DNA from 2 places in the Gordonia sp. X0973 genome. Region 2 is predicted to be linked to the other one. Evidence: predicted binding sites of a transcription regulator. Region 2 holds the regulator's gene; the other holds the start of a gene.
What was found. The regulator LexA, encoded in region 2, represses DNA repair genes until DNA is damaged. The targets are predictions, from matches to a motif close to CGAACANNTGTTCG.

Region 1 (4,208 bases), 1.4 Mb from region 2:
TGCGATGATGTCGCGATAGGCGGTGGCCGGTCGCTGGGACTTCGTGATTGCCCGGTAGGTCATGGGCGGCGGTCTCGCGAAGATAGGACCGGGGTCGTGGACCCGGTTGACACGGTATGCGGTGCCGCTGCCCGCGAGCCGCCAACCGATCCGGCCGGTGTCGGGGCCGCTGGTGATGGGTCCGGTTTCCCATTGTCCGGGACGGTCGCCGACGTTGCGGTTGTCCGGTCCGCAGGCGGGGACGAGTTCGTCGAGGTTGGTCTCACCGCCCTTGGCGAAGTCGAGCAGGCCGTGATGGGCCTCGGTATGGGAGAACGGCCGCGTGCAGCCGGGCCGGGTGCATCCCAGATAGGCGCCGAACAGGGCCAGGCGCTGCGCCATGGTGGCCAGGCGCTTACCGCGGCCGAAGGCCAGGACTTCACGCGTGCAGGACGTGAACACGCAAAGCCACGGCACCGCATCGGCGGCCACCGCGATCAGATCACCCACCGGAATCATCGATCCCGTCGCCGTCGTCGCGACCCCGGCCCGCCGGGCCAGATCCCCTTCCTCGACGGTGATCACCAGTTGCGCCGGGATCCGGGTGGGGCGCCCCAAGGCTTGATGACCCAGGATCCAGTCGAGACCGTGTTCCAACCCATCGTGCTGACGCTGGGCCGCCGACCGCCCGTCACGGCACTGGGCATCGGCCCACGCCTCCCGGTCCGCCTCACCCAACTCGGAGAACGAACCGCGAAGCGAATCCGGGTCGGCCGGGTTGTTCATCCCGGGCTTGGCCCAGTTGTCCAGCACGACCTCGAGCTTCGCACGCAACGACGGCGTGAGATACCCGGAGATCTTGCTCATCAGCCGCTTATCCTGCCGGCCGATGACGATTCCCCGCATCCGCCGGCGATCCCGGTCGTCGGTCAGCTTTCCATCCGGATCCAGATGCGCCAACAATCGTTGCCCCAGCGGCCGCAAATCCGACGGGGCGACCTCGCGTGCCGCCCCCACCAAGATCTCGACCGCGGTATCCACCTCTTCTGACGACGTCGCGCACGGAACCCGCCCCAGCACCGTCTCGATCTCGCAAACATGATCAGCCGAAACCGCGCCCGCACCGACGGCCTGCGCGACCGACCCACGCTTGGGCGGCAACGCTTCCCCGGTCACCGCGCTCAACGGCCCGATCGCCTCGGCCACCTCCCGTCGTCGCTTCGCCTCCACGGTTCCCAACCGCAAATACTGGGCATAGAAGGTCTTCACCGACCGGTGACCCACCAAGGTGTACGCCGCCCGGCCGGCAATCTCCACATACAGCGCCGCATTCACTCCGGCAGCGCGACGCCACGCCGTCTCCAGGGTCTCCACACAGGAAATCACCTGCTGCTCGGACAGCACGCCCAACGACGACCCGGCGAGCTTCGCCACCGCAACATCGATCAGCTCCGCCAACTCGAGCGGGGAATCGGGCAACCGCCCGGCGATGCCCGGCCCGGCGGCGTCAACCTCGGCCATCAGACCCCCCTCCCCGATCACCCTTCGAATACATGTTCACCATACCAATACGGTGTGCGTACTGCAACACATGTTCGAAAGTGCACAGCGTCCGGGCTGACAGCGCAGCGCCTACCCGTAAGCGACGTCGACCCGGAAGGGCTCGAACCCCAGGTTCTCGTAGGTGTGCAGGGCGGCGGTGTTGTCGCCCTCCACGTACAGCGTGACCTCGGGGACGCGCCCCGCCAGGTAGTGCAGGCCGGCCAGCGTGAGCAGCCGGCCCAGGCCCCGTCCCTGTGCCGCCGGATCCACCCCGACGACGTACACCTCGCCCAGTTCCGGGCTCGCGACCTTGGTCCAGTGGAAGCCCAGGAGGCGCTGTGCGTCGTCGCGGTCGAAGGCGAGGAACAGACCGCGCGGATCGAACCAGTCAGCGCCGGTGCGCTCTACGATCTGCTCCTGCGTCCACCCGCCCTGTTCCGGGTGCCAGTCGAAGGCGGCGTTGTTGACGCGCAGGATTTCGCGGTCATCGGCCGGACCCGCGTAGGTACGCAGCACCACGTCGTCGCGCTGCGGCAGCGGCGGCAGTGGCTCGTCGTCGGCACCGACGCCGAGGTTGAGTTGGCGCAGCTCACGCCGCACGGACAGTCCCAGCTGCCCCGCCAGCGCCCGCGCCGCGGGCAGATCGCCGTGCGCCCACAGCCGTACCCCGGCGGTCGGTGCAGTGGCCAGCACCCGCTGCGCCAGGGATCTTCCGACGCCGTTCCCGCGCGCCGCGGGTGCGACGACGAGTTCGGCCGTCGACGGCTCACCGTCGCGCCCGGGGAGCACCGAGGCGTAGCCGATCACGGTGCCGTCGTCGGCGGTGGCGAGCAGGTGTTCGACCGCGGGACTCGTCGCACCCAGGGCGTTCACCGGGGCCTCCCCCAGTGCCTGTACCCCGTCGGCGGAATGGGACTGGACCAGCACGGCTCGCACCGCGCGCTGCTGCTCGTCGGACAACTGCTCTGCGCGCGCTATCGAGGTCACACTTCGAGTATCTCACCGTCGGACTCGGCGTCGGCGGCCCGTCGCGACGGTGCGACGGCCTTGTACCCGACGTTGCGCACCGTGCCGATGAGCGCCTCGTGGTCAGGACCGAGCTTGGCGCGCAGCCGCCGCACGTGGACGTCGACCGTGCGGGTGCCGCCGAAGTAGTCGTAGCCCCACACCTCGTGGAGGAGTTGGGCGCGGGTGAAGACCCGGCCGACATGCGCGACGAGGTATTTGAGGAGTTCGAATTCCTTGTAGGTGAGGTCCATCGGCCGCCCCCGCAGGCGTGCCGTGTAGGTCTCCTCGTCGATGGTGACGGCGCCCAGGCTCAGCGTCGCGGATTCCTCTTCTTGGCGCGGGGCCACCCGTCGCGCCGTCAGCATCCGCAGCCGCGCGTCGAGTTCGGCCGGGCCGATGTCGGCGACCAGGAAGTCGTCCAGGCTCCACTCCGCGTTGATGGCGATCAGCCCGCCCTCGGTCAGCACGGCGACGACGGGAACCGTCGCGGTGCTCGCCAACAGCCGACACAGATTGCGGGCGGCGGCCAGATCGGTCCGGGCGTCGACGAGGACGGCCTGTGCCGACTCGGTGGTCAGAAGCGCGGAGACATCGGCGGGGGCGCTGCGGACGGAATGGGCCAGAAGCGCGAGCGAGGGCAACACCGTGCCCGGGTCGGGGTGAGAGGTCAGGATCAACAGGTCCATCTCGGCTCCGCTTCTGCGTCGAGTCGCTCGACGGTAATCGGCGACGCGGGATTCGGGGCGCCAGGGTGGCGCCACACTGACATCAGCGGCAGCGGGATAGATGTAAGAATAACGCTGATGACACTCCCAGTTCACATCGACGACTCCCCGCGCCCGCGGCTGCGTGCGGCCGTCATCGCATTTGCACTGGTCATCGCTGTTATCGGGGCCCTGGTGACCATCGACACCTTCCGGGCCGGTCGCAGCGAGCACCGGCTGGCCGAAGCGCTGATGGCCTCCCCCCGCGTCGATTTCGAGCCCGAGGTGACCCTCGGCGGTTTTCCGTACTGGAGCCATGCGCGACGCGGCGAGTTCCCCGGGCTGACCATCACCGCGCGGGGGGTCGCCGCCGCCGGCCCGGCAGAGCTTGCCGGGGTGCCGCAGACCTGCGCGAGCACGCCGTGCCGCGCCGAGTTGGGCGTGCGGGCCGACGAGGTGAAGGGTATGGACACCGGCCGGTGGTCGGCCACCCGTCCGATCATGCTGACCGCCGTCACCGCGTCGGCGAAGCTGGACTCGGTCAACCTGGGCCGCATGCTCGACATCACCGACCTCGCCGTGAACACCCCGGCCCCGGCGAATCGGGCCGGCGGCGGCGGTCCCGGCGACGGTCTGCTCGAGCGCACCACCGGCGTCCTGCTCACCGGTACCGTTTCACTGCCGCCGAGCCGCCCGAGCCCGCGCACGCAGGTGCGCTATCCCCCGTCGTCCCAACGGTTCACCGGGCAGCGGGTGCGCGTGAGCGTCCTCGTCGATCTGGCCGTCGACGGAAACGACCTCGTCATCACCGCCACCGACTTCTACGGCGGCCCCGAGGAACACGCCGACGGCCGGGTGCCCGCGCAGTTCCGCGCGGCGGTGCTCGCCCGGTTCAGCGGCCGGGTGCCCTATCCGCGTCTGCCATGGGGAGTGTCGCCGACCAAGGCCAACAGCGCCGGGAGCGACATTCTGATC
Region 2 (4,208 bases):
GCCGTGCTGTGCGACCGGCAACGGGGTATCGGGGCCGATGGTCTGCTGCGCGTGGCACGGGCCGGCAGCCTCCTCGACGCCGGTGTGCTCACCGCCCTCGGCGAGGGGATCGCCGCCGACGACCTGTTCATGGACTACCGCAATGCGGACGGCTCGGTGGCGCAGATGTGCGGCAACGGCGTCCGGGTGTTCGCCCACTACTGTCGGGTCGCCGGGTTGACCGATGCCGACGAGTTCGTCGTCGGATCGCGGGCCGGTGCGCGTCCGGTCCGCATCCACTCGGTTTCGCCGACGAGCGCTGAGGTCAGCGTCGGGATGGGCCGGGTGCTCCGGGGGGTGACCTCCTCGGCGACGATCGGTGGTAGGACCTTCACCGGGATCGCCGTCGACGTGGGCAATCCCCATCTGGCCTGCGTCGTTCCGGGTTTGTCGCACGGCGAGTTGAGTGCCCTCGACCTGTCCGGTCCGGTCGGATTCGACACCGGTGTGTTCCCCGAGGGGGTCAACGTCGAGCTGTGTACCGAACCGGTGGCCGACGGCGACACCCTCGTCGCATCGATGCGGGTCGTCGAACGCGGCGTGGGGGAGACGCGCAGCTGCGGAACGGGCCTGGTCGCGGCGGGCAGCGCACTACTCGCCTCCCTGGGGCGGGACTCCGGGAAGCTGCGGATCACCGTTCCCGGCGGCCGGGTCGACGTGGGCATCGACGACGGCGGGACGACCAGCACCCTGCGCGGTCCGTCGCGCCTCGTCGCGCGCGGCGAGCTGTTCACGGGCGCCCTCGACTGAGGGTGCAGGTAATCGGCTCGCGCACGACGTCCGCGCGGTGTCATGATGGACGGGTATGACTGAATCAGAACTGTCCCCGGACCCCGCGGTTTCTACTCCGCCCGGCGCGCTTCGCACGGACGATGCGCCGACGACGGGTCAACTCCAACTCGACGATCGGGCGTCGCTGCAGCGCGTCGCCGGCTTGTCCACCGAACTCACCGACGTCACCGAGGTCGAGTACCGGCAGCTGCGCCTGGAACGGGTCGTGCTCGTCGGCGTCTGGACGTCGGGCACCATCGCCCAGGCCAACGCCAACATGGCCGAACTCGCCGCGTTGGCCGAGACCGCCGGGTCGCAGGTGCTGGATGCGCTGATCCAGCGCCGGTCCAGCCCGGACGCGGCCACCTACATCGGGTCGGGCAAGGCGGGTGAGCTGCGCGAGATCGTCGTCGCGACCGGCGCGGACACCGTCATCGCCGACGGCGAGTTGACGCCCGCCCAGCTCAACGCGCTGGAGAAGGTCGTCAAGGTGAAGGTCATCGACCGCACCGCGCTGATCCTCGACATCTTCGCCCAGCACGCGACCAGTCGGGAGGGCAAGGCGCAGGTCAGCCTCGCGCAGATGGAGTACATGCTGCCCCGGCTGCGCGGCTGGGGCGAGTCGATGTCACGGCAGGCCGGTGGTCGGGCGGGCAGCAACGGCGGCGTGGGCCTGCGCGGTCCGGGTGAGACCAAGATCGAGACCGATCGCCGTCGGATCCGGGAGCGGATGGCCAAGCTGCGCCGGGAGATCCGCGCGATGAAGACCGCCCGGACGGTGAAGCGTCTGGACCGGCACCGCAGCGGGGTGCCGACGATCACCGTCGTCGGCTACACCAACGCGGGCAAGTCGAGTCTCGTCAACGCGATGACGGGTTCGGGCGTGCTGGTGCAGGATGCCTTGTTCGCCACCCTGGACCCGACGACGCGCCGCGCACGGCTGGACGACGGCCGCGAGGTGGTGTTCACCGACACCGTCGGTTTCGTCCGGCACCTGCCGACGCAACTGGTGGAGGCGTTCCGGTCGACACTGGAGGAGGTGGCCGACGCCGATCTGCTCGTGCACGTGGTCGACGGCTCGGAAGCCTTCCCGTTGGACCAGGTCAACGCTGTGCGGACCGTGCTGCGCGAGGTATCGGACGAGGCGCGGGACGGCACGCTGCCGCCCGAGTTGCTCGTCGTGAACAAGCTGGACGCGATGGACGACCTCAAACACGCCGAATTGGCCGCGGCGCTGCCGGGCGCATTGTTCGTCTCGGCGCGTACCGGCGCCGGGCTCCCGGAGCTGTTCGACGCCATCCGCGCCGAGATCGGGCGCGGGGACGTCGAGATGTTCGTCGACCTCCCCTTCTCGCGCGGCGATCTCGTCTCGCGGATCCATGCCGACGGCGAGATCCACTCGACCGAGCACCATGCGACGGGCACCAAGATGCGCGTGCGGGTTCCCGCCGCGCTCGCGGGTGAACTCGTCGAGTTCACCCGCGTCGACGCCTGACGGCGCCGCATCGGATCAGAGCAGGGGCCGGATCAGATCCGGCGCATCACGGTCACGACCTTGCCCAGGATGACCGCGCGGTCACCGGGAATCGGGTCGAACAGCGGGTTGTGCGGCATCAGCCACACGTGCGCGCCGTCGCGCTTGAAGGTCTTGACGGTGGCCTCCCCGTCGATCATGGCGGCGACGATGTCGCCGTTGTCGGCGACGTTCTGCTGTCGCACTACCACCCAGTCGCCGTCGCAGATCGCCGCGTCGATCATGGATTCGCCGACCACGCGGAGCAGGAAGTGGTTGCCGTCGCCGACGAGTTCTCGCGGGAGGGGGAAGACGTCTTCGATGGCCTCCTCGGCGAGGATCGGGCCACCCGCGGCGATCTGGCCGAGGACGGGGACATAGGTCGGCGTGGGCATTCCCTCGGCCGCGGCGCCACCGGGCGGCGGCCCCTTCTTGTCCGCCGCGACGTTGACCGCGCGGGGGCGGTGCGGATCGCGCTTGAGCAGGCCTTTGTTCTCCAGGGTCTTCAGCTGGTAGGCCACCGACGAGGTCGACACGAGGCCGACCGCGTCACCGATCTCGCGGATGCTCGGCGGGTATCCGCGCTCGCGGACGGACTTGCGGATCACCTCCAACACGTCGCGCTGACGCTGGGTCAGGGTCGCCTCGATCGCGGCGGGGCTGTCGGTGAGGCCGGACTCCGCCGACTTCTTCTTGGCCATGATGTTTCTCCTCTGCTCGTTGCCACAACGCTAGCGAAGAAAGCCGCGACCTTCAAACATTTGTTCGACGTGTCGCGAGACTTTGTCAGACCCTCGTGGTAAAACTTCGAACAAGAGTTCATCGAACACACGAACGAGGAGAACCGACATGAGCGCACCAGTGATGCACCGCCCGGCAGTCCGCCCGGCTCCGCGCCCGCTCCGTCCCGCCCAGACCCGGCGCCGCCCGGTCGACGGCCGTTCCCACCATCCCCGGCCGGACCGCGGCACCCGGTGCGCTGCGCCGGTGGCCCCGGTCCAGAGCCGGCAGCAGCGGGTGATCGCCCGTCGCCGGGGGAGCGCCGCGGCGATCCTCGTCGGCGCTGCGCTCGCCGGGCTGGTCTGGCTCTTCGCCATCGTCGGCGGCAACTACGAGGCGAGCACTGCTCCCGATCCGGTTGCCACGTCGGTGGTCCACGTGCGCGGAGGCGAGACATTGAACTCGGTCGCCGCGCGCGTCGCCCCGGATATGCCGCGCCAGGCGGTGATCAATCAGCTGCGCGCGTTGAACGGGTTGCCGTCGTCGCAGTTGACGGCCGGCCAGGCGCTCGTGGCCCCGGTCTACCGATAAGCGTGGGCGGCGCCCAGTCGCGCGGCAGCATCGGCTGCCGCAGTGCGTCGGGTAGTCGGAGCACTGCCCGGGCCGTCGGTATTGTTGGGCTCATGCATTGTCCGTTCTGCAAGCATGAGGACACCAAGGTCGTCGATTCCCGTCTCGCCGACGAGGGTCAGGCGATCCGCCGTCGTCGGTCGTGTCCGGAATGCGGACGCCGGTTCACCACGGTGGAGAATGCGGTGTTGGCCGTGGTCAAGCGCAACGGCGTGACCGAGCCGTTCAGCCGCGAGAAGGTGATGCGGGGCGTCCGGCGGGCATGTCAGGGCAGGCAGGTCGACGAGGATGCGCTGGCCCAGTTGGCGCAGCAGGTCGAGGACGCGGTGCGATCCTCGGGTTCGGCCGAGGTGCCGAGCAACGAGGTCGGGCTGGCCATCCTCGGGCCGCTGCGCGATCTCGACGAGGTCGCCTATCTGCGGTTCGCCTCGGTATACCGCTCGTTCGAGTCGCTCGAAGACTTCCAACGGGAGATCGACTCCCTGCAGTCCGACCGCGGCTGACCGATCCACCGCCGGCGAGGCGGCTCAGACGA

Region 1: a site for LexA is predicted at 1,526-1,539, ahead of HUN08_RS03295 (HNH endonuclease signature motif containing protein). Genes of this name have one in related genera too.

The regions. Positions count from the first base shown of each region.
Region 1 covers NZ_CP054691.1:668,560-672,767, reverse strand. The annotation lists gene HUN08_RS03295 (HNH endonuclease signature motif containing protein) at 1-1,500, opposite strand, end outside; gene mshD (mycothiol synthase) at 1,612-2,508, opposite strand; gene HUN08_RS03285 (response regulator transcription factor) at 2,505-3,215, opposite strand; gene HUN08_RS03280 (DUF2993 domain-containing protein) at 3,333-4,208, shown strand, end outside.
Region 2 covers NZ_CP054691.1:2,036,089-2,040,296, reverse strand. The annotation lists gene dapF (diaminopimelate epimerase) at 1-789, shown strand, start outside; gene hflX (GTPase HflX) at 845-2,305, shown strand; gene lexA (transcriptional repressor LexA) at 2,338-3,024, opposite strand; gene HUN08_RS18365 (LysM peptidoglycan-binding domain-containing protein) at 3,173-3,634, shown strand; gene nrdR (transcriptional regulator NrdR) at 3,727-4,176, shown strand; gene hrpA (ATP-dependent RNA helicase HrpA) at 4,201-4,208, opposite strand, start outside.